2 regions of the Ruegeria sp. CDSB086 genome follow, and region 2 is predicted to be linked to the other one. Evidence: riboswitches for the same ligand, from Rfam matches in the RefSeq annotation. Region 2 holds a riboswitch; the other holds the start of a gene.
What was found. Region 2 has a riboswitch for cobalamin ahead of AC2FIO_RS08885 (DUF1636 family protein). Riboswitches for the same ligand answer to the same signal wherever they lie in the genome.
Positions count from the first base shown of each region.

Region 1 (5,917 bases), on a different contig from region 2:
CTGAGAGCGCTCGGCCGCTTTGGTTTGCGCGTCCTTGATAGCGGCCAGAATCAGATCTTCGACAACTTCCTTATCGTCGCCATTGAAAATCGACGGATCGATGTCCAGACCCTTCAGCTCGCCTTTTGCTGTGGCGGTGGCCTTCACTAGCCCTGCACCGGATTCGCCTACAACCATCAGGTTGTTCAGCTCTTCCTGCATGTCCGTCATCTTGGTCTGCAAATCCTGTGCGGATTTCATCATCTTGGCCATATCGCCCAGACCGCCGAGTCCTTTGAGCATTTCTTTTCTCCTGCAAATCGGTTTGCCGCCTAAATACGGATGCTGCCGGTAGGGTACAAGGGGAGAGCTTTTCCCGCCCGTCGTCAAGGTCTTTGGCAAGACCTTTCCTCCCGTTGGGCCCGGCAGCGCGGGAGTGTTTCCGCTTTGGTCGCTCGGATCAATCCTCCTCGAACGGATCCCATTCGTCTTCGACCTCCGGCAGGGCTTCGGTTTCGACCTTGGCGGCGCGTTCTTCCGGGGTTTCGATCCGCTTGATGCGCGCTTTTGGAAACTGCATCAGAACGGCTTGAACCAGTGGGTGTTGTTCGGCCTGTGCTTTCAACGCCAGATCAGCCGCGTCTCGTACCTCGGCGATTGTTGCTGCGTCCCCGTCGGCCACAATTGAGACGGCCCATCGGTTTCCGGTCCAGCGTTGCAAGGCCGAACCAAGCCTTTGCGCCAGATCGGTCGGCGCTTTGTCCGTCGGCGTGAACTCGATTCGTCCCGGGGAATACGAGACGAGACGCACGCCGTTTTCGACCTCAACCAACAGTTTTACATCCCGGTTCGTGCGGATCAGTTCGACCACGTATTCGAAGGTTGGATAGTGTGCCAGCGCGGTCTGGACGTCCTGGGCAAGCGCTGCAGTGGGCGCCCCTGCAGGCCCGCGTTGCGCCGAGAGATGCGCAGAGGACGTCGCCTGTGCAGGTGCATGAGTTGGCACAGCCACACCTCCGCCAGGTCCCCCGCTTGGTGGGGGGGGAGGTGCATCCTGTAGTCGTTTGATAAGCTCTTCGGGGCTTGGCAAATCGGCCACATGGGTCAGACGAATGATTGCCATTTCGGCGGCCATCATCGCGTTGGGTGCTGCAGAGACCTCCTCCAGCGCTTTCAGCAACATCTGCCACATGCGTGTCAACACCCGCATCTGCAGCGCCTCGGCCATCTGTTGACCCCGTGCGCGTTCATCCGGTGAAACGGTGGGGTCATCGGCGGCATCGGGCGTGATTTTGACCACGGAAACCCAATGGGTGATCTCGGCCAGATCGCGCAGAACAGCCAGCGGATCGGCCCCTTCGGCATACTGGCCGCTCAACTCAGTCAATGCCCCAGCCGCATCGCCACGCAGAATCATGTCCATCAGATCCAGAACGCGCCCGCGATCTGCAAGGCCCAACATTGCCCGAACCTGATCGGCGCTTGTTTCCCCTGCACCATGTGAGATCGCCTGATCCAACAGCGAGGTCGCATCGCGCGCAGATCCTTCGGCCGCGCGTGTGATCAAAGCCAGCGCGTCTTCTGCGATCTGTGCGTTTTCCGCTGCGGCGATTTTGTTGAGCAGACCGATCATGTCCTCAGGTTCGATCCGGCGCAGGTCGAACCGCTGACAGCGGGACAGTACGGTCACCGGCACCTTGCGAATTTCGGTCGTCGCAAAGATGAACTTCACATGCTCGGGCGGTTCCTCGAGCGTTTTGAGCAGCGCATTGAAGGCGCTGGTCGACAGCATGTGAACTTCGTCGATGATGTAAATCTTATAACGCGCACTGGCGGCACGATATCGGACACTGTCGATAATCTCGCGAATGTCGTTCACACCGGTCCGGCTGGCGGCGTCCATCTCCATCACGTCGACATGGCGTCCTTCCATGATGGCAACGCAATGCTCGCACTGACCACAAGGTTCGGTCGTTGGTTTGCCTTCACCATCGGGACCGATGCAGTTCATACCTTTGGCGATAATCCGGGCGGTGGTGGTTTTGCCGGTGCCGCGAATACCGGTCATGATAAAGGCCTGCGCGATCCGATCCGCTTCGAACGCGTTTTTCAGCGTGCGCACCATTGCGTCCTGTCCAACCAGATCTGCAAAGGTTTCAGGGCGGTACTTGCGGGCAAGAACCTGATAGGCGGGGCTGGGCGTTTCGGTCATGTCTGCTCTGTCAGATTCGTGTCAGAAATGCAGCGTAGAGACCCGGGCCGCCCGCGTCCACAGCAGGCTTTGTGGAATTTCGGTTTGGACCGCGTCTGTAAGCGGGATAAACCGGCTGTCAAAATTTGGTGGGCCGGTGGCAGTAGGAGCATAAGCTTTGGCAAAATTTGCAATCTACGCGCTGCCTGTTGGCTCAGGCACCATGGCGCTGTCCCCTTTGCCTGGCGGCGGCGGTGGGTATGTGGACGATTTGAGGGTGATACAGGACTGGAACCCCGATCTGGTGATTTCAATGACCACCGAGGCCGAGATGCAGCAGATCGGCGCAGGCGGTTTTGGTCGAGACGTTCAAAGCAGGTCCGCTACCTGGGTGCATCTTCCGGTCGAGGATTTTGGCACGCCGCCCCTGCCAATCGAAACTCTTTGGCCCCAAGCCAGCGCAGCCGCCCGGCAGGTTCTGTCCGACGGTGGACGCGTGCTGGTGCATTGCCGGGGCGGTTGTGGGCGGTCGGGGATGGTCGCGCTGAGGCTCATGGTGGAAAGCGGTGAAGATCCAAACCACGCGCTAAACCGGCTGCGCTTGGCCCGACCATGTGCGGTGGAAACGGATGAGCAGATGGCTTGGGCCATGAAACCGGCCCAGAGCGATCGGTGAACTAGGATCAGGCCGTGGCTTGTTGAACAACCTGATGCGATGGACGCGGTGCAAGGGACGATGCCTGAAGCATGGCGCAAGGCAAGGCCGCCAAAACACCAGCAGGCAGAGTGGAAAAGTCAGGGTTGAACATCATATCGGCGTATTCGTCCAACGTGTCGGCCGAGTCGCCCGTGTTTGCCCCGCAATAGACCCTGATCCGGGCCGGGCTGGCGCGAAACCGTGCGGTGCAACCCTCATCGCAATGGGTCAGTTCGCTGGAGCCGTCCACCTCAAATTCGCTGGTCGTCATTGGTTGTGCTGTTGCCATCGCCTCGGCCAATGACCGAGCCATTTGGGCCAATGCGGGGCAGGTTTTCCCCGTTTTCTGGCACAGGGTGGCGGTGAATTCGTGGGTCGTTGTCTTCCAGATCATAATGCGCCCTCCGCGCGGTGAGCGGGGGACGTGGAACAGGGAACTCAGCGTACTGAAGGCCTGCCCGGACACCCCGCCCGAGTTTCGGTTTTTACTTTGATGGCAGGTCTCCTGACTTGCGGGTCATTGCTTTGCCGACCTTCCCAGCCTTTCGGCCAGTGGTATTTCGGCATTGCTTACCGCTTACAGTTGCGGGGGCAGTCGCGGCCTTGGTCCGTTCCGGCTTTGCCGGGCTGGACCGCACCGAGTTCCCTTTTCATCCCGCCCCAATATAAGGACGAGAACCATCACCTCATCGCTAGCGGTTGTAGGTGGCTTGAGTCAAGCGGGCTGTTTTCCATCGTTCAAGTGGACGCTTGGTCACTTTGAAAATCTGTTGACTCTAGTCGCGCAAAAGCGCCGATATGCCATATGTGAACCGAATAGTTCAGATGCTTGCGAGGGCACCATGTTGGACAACACTCCGGTCGTTTTGACCGAAGACTTCACGTTTTCTGCCGGAGAGGCCGAACTGTCGGCACGGCTGTATATGCCTGCCTCGGCACCTGATGTGGCGGTTGTAGTCCATGCAGCCACAGGCGTACCGCGCGACTATTACCAGCATTTTGCGCGGTGGTTGGTGGAAGAACAGGGTATGGCCTGTCTGACCTATGACTATCGCGATTTTGGCCACTCTCTACACGGGCGCCTGCGCGATTCGCAGGCCACGATGGCTGACTGGGCGTTGATCGACATGCCCGCTGCTCGCGCTGAAATGCGACGCAGATTTCCCGCCGCCCAGCAGTGGAGCATTGGCCATTCGGTGGGTGGAATGCTGGGGCCAATTCAGCCCGATATTGAGCAGATCGACCGGATGATCTGTGTCTGTTCAGGTTTGGTGACGTTATCCGACCACCCCTGGCCGTATCGCGCACTGGCGACAATGTTCTGGTATGCCCACCCGCCATTGCTGGTTAAGGCATTGGGATACCTGCCGGGCAAGGCACTTGGGTTCGGCTCGGACCTTCCGGCACGTGTCTACTGGCAGTGGCGCAAATGGTGCACCGCTGCGCTGAGCTACGTGCCGGATATCGGCAAAAGCCTTCCAGACGCCCGTTGGGCTGCGTCGGAAACACCCGTTGATCTGTTCACAATGGACGATGATCAGGTGGTGCCGCCGAACGCGGTTTGGCGCTTGGCCGATCTTTACGGTCCCAAAGCCCGCCGGCATCAGTTGTCGCCGAAGGACTTTGGATTGGCCGAGGTTGGCCACATCGGCGCATTTGCGCGCCGAAATGCGGCCATATGGCCCCGGTTGATCGCCTGAGCCGGTACTTACAGCTTTTTGCGGGATTTCTTGTCCTGCTTCACCGATCGTACCATTTTACCAAAGGCCTTGTCGCGCGCGCGAGACTGCGCCACGGTTTCCGAGTTCCTTTCATCTTCGCGCCGCAGTTTTCGCCAACGCTCTAGCCGCTCTGTGTCAAGGGATCCGATGGAAATCGCATCCTGCACAGCGCATCCCGGCTCGGCCTGATGCTGACAATCGGAAAAGCGGCAGGTTTGGGCCAATTCCAGAATGTCGGAAAAGACCTCATCGACGCCATCTTGTGCATCCAGCAACCGCAAAGCCCGCATGCCGGGTGTATCGACCAGCCAGCCTCCGTTCCGCATCGGATGCAACGCGCGGGCAGTTGTCGTGTGCCGCCCGCGCGCGTCGTTCTCGCGAATACCGGACGTTGCCTCATCCAGACCAGTCATGGCGTTGACCAATGTTGTCTTGCCGACACCGGATGAGCCAACCAATGCAGCGGTCTGTCCAGGAGGGCACCAGGACAGTACTTGCTGCACGTCCAGGGTATCCAAAGCATTGATTGCCAGTACGGTCAAAAACGGAGCCAGCGACTCGGCTGCTTTGGAGAAATTACTAGGATCGGTACAGGTATCGGCCTTGGTTAGTATGACGACCGGATAGCACCCGGCCTGATGTGCCAAAGCCAAATACCGTTCCAGCCGGGCCAGATTGAAGTCGGCATTGCAGGAACTGACGATGAACAGCACATCCACATTGGCGGCGATCAACTGGACCTCGGCCGCGGTTCCGGCAGCGCGGCGTTTCAACAGGCTGCGGCGTTCCAGCAGGTGTTGAACCCGGTTTTGATCATCCGCCAATACCCAATCTCCGACGGCAAAGTCGCCCGTCGGTTGGATCAGGGTGAGCAGAGGTGTTTCACCGTTGATGCTTGCGCCGATCAGGCGATCACGGTGAACGGCTGTGATGCGAAAGGGAGCGCATGTAGGATTGGCCGCATGTTGTGCGGCAAAGTGTGAGGACCATCCCAGGTCCGAAAGTGTAAAAGACATTGTTCTGCCTGTGTTCAGGTACAGCAAGCCGTCTGGATGGCGGTCGCGCATCCAGCGGTAACGTGTTCAGGCAGGTGTGAGAGTCGGCCTCAGAAACGCTCTGCCCAAAGGGTTTTTGCTACAATCATAAAAGCCCTCCTGCGGCTAACGGTTCAAGTAAGTGAGAGGTTGGACATCGACCCAAGCGGGGCTCGTTGTGGCTGCTTCCTTCCGGACCTGACCAGGTTGGCGAGGCGCTCGCCCGCGCCAACCTCTCGAAATTCGATATAGGGAAGACACGCAGAAATGACAACCCGTCACAGTGAGAGTTGAA
Region 1 covers NZ_JBXWOV010000009.1:48,629-54,545, reverse strand. Annotated here, with positions in the region: gene AC2FIO_RS17850 (YbaB/EbfC family nucleoid-associated protein) at 1-282, opposite strand, end outside; gene AC2FIO_RS17845 (DNA polymerase III subunit gamma/tau) at 440-2,191, opposite strand; gene AC2FIO_RS17840 (protein-tyrosine phosphatase family protein) at 2,349-2,846, shown strand; gene AC2FIO_RS17835 (hypothetical protein) at 2,854-3,261, opposite strand; cobalamin riboswitch at 3,346-3,565, opposite strand; gene AC2FIO_RS17830 (alpha/beta hydrolase family protein) at 3,710-4,567, shown strand; gene rsgA (ribosome small subunit-dependent GTPase A) at 4,576-5,604, opposite strand; RNA gene ffs (signal recognition particle sRNA small type) at 5,763-5,861, opposite strand; gene AC2FIO_RS17815 (bifunctional 2',3'-cyclic-nucleotide 2'-phosphodiesterase/3'-nucleotidase) at 5,901-5,917, opposite strand, start outside.
Region 1: linked by a shared signal. The riboswitch ahead of AC2FIO_RS17835 (hypothetical protein) and the one ahead of AC2FIO_RS08885 (DUF1636 family protein) in region 2 are both predicted to bind cobalamin.

Region 2 (5,917 bases):
GCCTTCGCCGGAGTACCGGAGTACTCGTCTTCGCTGTCGCCATCCGGCTCCCACTGGTCCTCAGTGCGTGCAATCGCCGCTTCTAGGGCTTCGATCTTTGCGCTCAGACTGTTAGTCGGGTTTTTGGGCGGCTCTGGCGCGGCCTGTTCTTTGTTGGCGGGGTCTTCACGATTAACGATGTCGCACGCGCGCAGAAGCATCGGCTTGACCGACGCGTCAGCCGTGTAGCCTGCTTTGACCTCTGTTTCATTCTCCGGGCCGTCCTGAATGCTGGACGTTCCGCCGACTCGCAATGCATCGGTAAGTACCAATCGCCCGGGCTTGCGGGCGATTGAAGGCGCCGACTCCGAGGTTTGCTCACCTCTTTCACCGACTAGCCGTTTGATCGAGGACAGCACGTCCTCTACTCTGCCGTTCACGACTTTTTCCGTCATTGTTCTCTACCGCTCTATCCTCAGGATTGAGTGTAGCCAAACAAACCGGTCGTCACAACAGATAGTATTGGCCCTTAGTCGCGACGCAACGCTTTGAGAACGCGATCCAGGTCCTTGCTTTGTCTGCTGACCTGAGCCGGCGCTTTCTTGACCAGGTTATAGTACAGCGTCGGATCATAGATCTGCACGGCCAGTCCCAAACGTTCGGCGGTCAACAGGCCCTGTGCCTGCACTAACTGGTATGCGGCCCGCGATCGCTCGATCCGCGATGCAACCTCGGCCAGTTGCGCGTCCAGCAAATCCTGCTGTGCGTTCAGTACATCCAGCGTGGTCCGGGCACCCAAAGTAGCTTCTTCGCGGATACCATCAAATGCCACCTGCGATGCCCGCACCCGTTCGGTCGACGCCCGCAAACTTGCTGACGCGGCTTGGAAACGGGCGTAGGCATCTGTCACACCCTGAGTGATATCTTTCTGCACATTCAACAGGTTGGCGCGCGATGCATCCCGTGTAGCCATGGCGCGGCGCACGCTTGCGGCCAAACGGCCACCAGCGTAAATCGGCTGACTGAAGTTCAGCGAAACACTGCCGTCTTCGATATTGTCATCGTTGTCATAGGTCTCAGTGATACCGGCGTCGGCGTTCAGGCTGACATTCGGACCCAGGTTGGCGCGCTGTTGCGCAACGATCAGGTCGAAGGCACGCACCTGATGCTGTGCCGAAAGAATGGCGGGGTGGTTTCGCTGCGCCAGGCTGACGGCCTGCGGTTCCGAGCTTGGCAGATTTGGCAGGCTCGGTTGACCAGCTGTGCGTCCGGGCGATTTGCCAACGGCATTCACGTATTCCGCCCGCGCCGTGTCGAGGTTACCGCGTGCAACGGCCAGATCAGCTTGCGAGCTTGCAAGCTGGGCTTGTGACAGCGCAACGTCCGTACGCGTGACTTCGCCAACATCAAACCGGTCCTGCGATGCGCGCAGTTCCTCTGCCGATACATCGACGTTGTTCAGGCGGATCTGTACGGTTTCTTCCTGCAGCAGCACTTCGAGATACGCATTGGCACCGCGGAACAAAACCTGCTGTTCGATATCAACAAGGGTCTGCCTGGTCGACAGCACCGTTTCTTGCGCCGATTGCTTGCCCAGAACAGCGGCCCCACCATCGTAGAGCAGTTGGCTGAGGGTCAGCCCCGTAAAGAAGTTGTTCGGGTCGGTTCTTGTCACCACATCGCTGACGTTGCGACGGTTATAGTTGCTGCTAATCGCGACCGTCCAGTTGATGATCGGTCGAAGCGCTGACAATGCAATTGCCACGTCTTCGTCCGCCGCACGCAACAATGCGCGGTTCTGTTCCAGCAACCCGCTGGTATTGTACGCGCCAATGAATGCGTCAGTAATATTGTCGGCCCAAACGGCCCGTCCCGGTACAAAGCTAAGTGCGACCCCCGCAGTCAGCGCCAGCGCCTTGACCAGCTTTCCTCCCGCCATAGAACTCATAACGAAATCCTCTCAAATCAAAATTACGCTGCTCTGCCGACAGTTTGCGCGTTTGTGTTCAACTAATCAAGGCGGCAGAACAATCCGCCATAAAACTATAGCGAAAATACACGGTTCGTGGAAAATGCCTGCAAAATCGGTGCATTGGCATTAAACGCGTCCCGCCAGGTCACCCGATCCCCAGATTTATGGCCGATACGGACGATCCCCAGTGCACCTTGGACAAAAAGGCACGCAATTCGCCCATGGTCCTTAAGTTGCGCGATCAACGCATCCGGAACCTGTTCCACACCACCCTGGACCATAATCACGTCATAGGGCCCATGTTCGGGGGCACCTTGCTCAAGCGGGCCGACATGGACAATCGCATTGTCAGCCTCCGCCTCCATCAGGATAGACTGAGATTCGGCCGCCAGATTTTCATCTTCCTCTACGGCAACAACCAGCTGTGCCATGCGCGCGGCGACTGCCGTCGAATACCCCAAGGCCGGAGCAATATCCAAAACCGACTCGTCGTTCGAAATGTTCAATATGTCCAGAATCTTAGCCAGGGTCCGCGCCTCCAACATGCAGCGCCCATCACCCAGTTCGATCAATCCCTCGACATATGCCGCTTCGCGCTGCGCGTCCGGCACGAAATTCTCGCGCTTGACGGTCAGCATCGCGTCTATGATGGGAAACTTCGTGACATCAGAAGGACGTATCTGCGTATCGACCATCGTCCGGCGGCGGGCTGCGAAATCTGTCATTGGATCGCTCATCTTGCTCCCTTGGGTGATTGAGTTCTGCCACATCCTTGAAAAACCGGCAACGGCCCAGACACGGAAACTTTGCAATCTTCACAAGATACAACGTCGCAACCAAAGACTAAGTTGGCACCCGGCCCTGAAATTTGCGCTCCCCCCTCTGGACGCTCCTGTCGAAAGCTGTTAAAACGCCGATCACACCACGGCAAGTATTTGATTTTACTTGAAAAGGCGAGTTGGCGGAGTGGTGACGCAGCGGATTGCAAATCCGTGTACACCGGTTCGATTCCGGTACTCGCCTCCATTTATTTCCAAGCACTTAGCTTTCTGCGCTGCTTTCGCAATTTCGGACGCCTAAAGTTCAGTATCAGATGCATGTTGCGATTGCGGGTCCAGCGATTCCATTTACACAACCGCACTACTTGATTGCCAAACCGAGAAGTGCTGAATCATCTGCGACGGCCGGGCTGAATTGCGCCTCGCTGCGTGATCGGATCGCATCGGATGCCGCTGACTGACTTCGGCAAGTCGCTTTTCTGACGTAGCGGGTTTTCAAACCCCAGTCGTGCTTGACAAGCCCCCTGCCCGTGCCGCATGTCGCATGCGTTGGTGTCCATCCCCGGATGGATGAAAAGGGAATGTGCCAGCGGTTATTCCGCCAAGCACAGCCGCCCCCGCGACCGTGACCGGAGAGGGTGCCCAAAGCCACTGGCCTAATAGGCCGGGAAGGCGGGACATCCGACAGAGGCCCGCCTCTGACATCCGCAAGCCGGGAGACCTGCCAGCACCCGAAGTTGAAACCGGGCGGGGTGTTCCGGTGTCGGGTCCATGTGCAGACGCGTGGCCCGCATGAAACCCCGTCCCCCGTATAAAGGATGAGGGGGATGAGAGACGTGACCGAGACCACACCAGTCGAATTGCTGGTCTGCACGACATGCCGCCGTGGGTTACCCATCGAAGATGACACCCAGCGACCCGGTACTTTGCTGCATAAAGCACTTGAACAGGCGGGCTTGCCTGACGGCGTAGACCTGAAACCGGTGGAATGCCTGTCGAACTGTGATCAAGGATGCTCGATCGTTTTGCGCGGTGGCCCATCCCGATGGACCTTCGTTTATGAAAACCTCGACGAGACCGACCATGTCGAGACCATCGTCGAAGGCGTAACCAAATATCTGGCCGCCGAAGACGGTCTGGTGAAATGGCGCGAACGCCCCGAACATTTCCGCAAAAACTGTGCGGCCCGCATTCCCCCGATTGGAGCCCTGAAATGAGCAATCTCGAAAAACTCCCCGTCACTGTGATCACCGGCTTTCTGGGCTCGGGCAAAACCACCCTGGTAAAGCACCTGATGCAGAATCCGCAGGGCAAGCGCCTGGCCGTTATCGTCAACGAATTTGGTGATGTGGGTGTGGATGGCGATATTCTGAAATCCTGCGCCATTCCGGATTGCCCGGCGGAAAACATCATGGAACTGGCGAATGGCTGCATCTGCTGCACCGTAGCCGATGATTTCATCCCGACCATTGAGGCGCTGATGGCGCTGGAGCCGCGCCCCGATCACATCCTGATCGAAACGTCCGGTCTCGCCCTGCCCAAACCGCTGCTCAAGGCGTTTGATTGGCCCGATATCCGCTCGAAAATCACCGTTGATGGTGTGATCGCTCTGGCGGACGCCGAGGCCGTCGCCGCTGGGCGTTTCGCACCAAATGTCGAAGCCGTGGACGCCCAGCGCCTGGCTGACGACTCGATCGACCACGAAACGCCCCTGTCTGAGGTGTTCGAGGATCAGATCTCCTGCGCGGATATCATCCTGCTGACCAAGCCCGATCTGGCTGGCCCCGAAGGCGTGGTGAAGGCCAAAGGGATCATCGCCGACGAAGCTCCCCGCCCCCTGCCCGTAGTGGAAGTCGCCGAAGGCGCCGTGGACGTCCGCGTCGTATTGGGCCTCGAAGCCGCCGCCGAGGATGACATGGACGCGCGCCCGTCGCATCACGACGGCCACCACGACCACGAACACGACGATTTCGAAAGCATCATCGTCGAGTTGCCCGAACAGACCGACCCGGCGGAACTGGTCGCCAATATCGAACGTCTGGCCAATGATCTGAACATTCTGCGCGTCAAAGGCTATGCCGCCGTTCAGGGCAAACCTATGCGTCTGCTGGTGCAGGCCGTTGGTGCCCGCGTACGTCACCAGTATGACCGGCCGTGGGAGCCCGGCGAAGAGCGCCGCTCGCGCCTGGTGGTCATTGCCGAGCATGACGACATCAATGAGGCCGCAATCCGCGATATCCTCGTGGGTGTGACCGAGGCCGCCGAGTAAGCCATGCACGTCGTCTTCCGCGAAAGCCACGGGTTAGAAGAGACCGAAACCCCGACCGATCTGGGTCAGAGCCCGGCGGATCTGGTGGTGCTGTCCTTTTCGGACAGCGACCTTGGCGCTTTCGCGGCAGGATGGCATCGCGGTGGCGGGTCCGAAGGTCGCATGCCGACGATGCGATTGGCCAATCTGACCGCGTTGAAACACCCGCTGTCTGTCGACACTTATGTCGAGCAAACGCTCGAGGGCGCCAAGGGCATTCTGATCCGTTTGATCGGCGGCGTCCCTTACTGGTCCTATGGCTTGCAGCAAGTTCTGGCGCTGGCACAGGCTAAAGGCATCGCGCTGGCCGTCCTACCCGCCGACGGGCGCGAGGATACTCGGCTGGATGACTACTCCACCCTGCCCGTCTCGACCCTGCGGCGGCTTGCGCATCTCTGTGACACCGGCGGTGAAGTCGCGGCGCAAGCGGCTCTTGCCCAGATGGCGCTTGCGGCGGGTCTCTATGCCGGACCCGTGATGGGGGCCAAGACCCTGCCCGAATGCGGTGCATGGTGCCCGGATCGCGGCGTCATCCCGGCGGATAAAGCGTTCACCACCGACGCAAAGCGTATCTTGGTAACGTTCTACCGGGCTTACCTTACCTCGGCGGACACCGCCCCGGTCGCAACTTTGATCCGCAGCCTGCGCGCACGCGGGTTTGAGGCCGTCGGTCTGTTCGCTCCCTCGCTGAAAGCCCCGCTTGCCGCCGATTGGCTGCGCGAAAATGTCGTGGCGCTGAACCCGGCGGCGATCATTAATGCCACCTCTTTCTCGGGCAAGGGCGCATCCGGCACCTCTCCACTGGACGCCGCCAATGTGCCGGTGTTTCAGGTTGCTCTGGCCACCTCACGCCGCCAGGCTTGGGCCGAGGCGGAACGC
Region 2 covers NZ_JBXWOV010000003.1:405,527-411,443, forward strand. Annotated here, with positions in the region: gene AC2FIO_RS08865 (hypothetical protein) at 1-434, opposite strand, end outside; gene AC2FIO_RS08870 (TolC family outer membrane protein) at 509-1,927, opposite strand; gene AC2FIO_RS08875 (protein-L-isoaspartate O-methyltransferase family protein) at 2,023-2,676, opposite strand; tRNA gene AC2FIO_RS08880 (tRNA-Cys) at 2,904-2,977, shown strand; cobalamin riboswitch at 3,264-3,473, shown strand; gene AC2FIO_RS08885 (DUF1636 family protein) at 3,558-3,947, shown strand; gene cobW (cobalamin biosynthesis protein CobW) at 3,944-4,999, shown strand; gene cobN (cobaltochelatase subunit CobN) at 5,003-5,917, shown strand, end outside.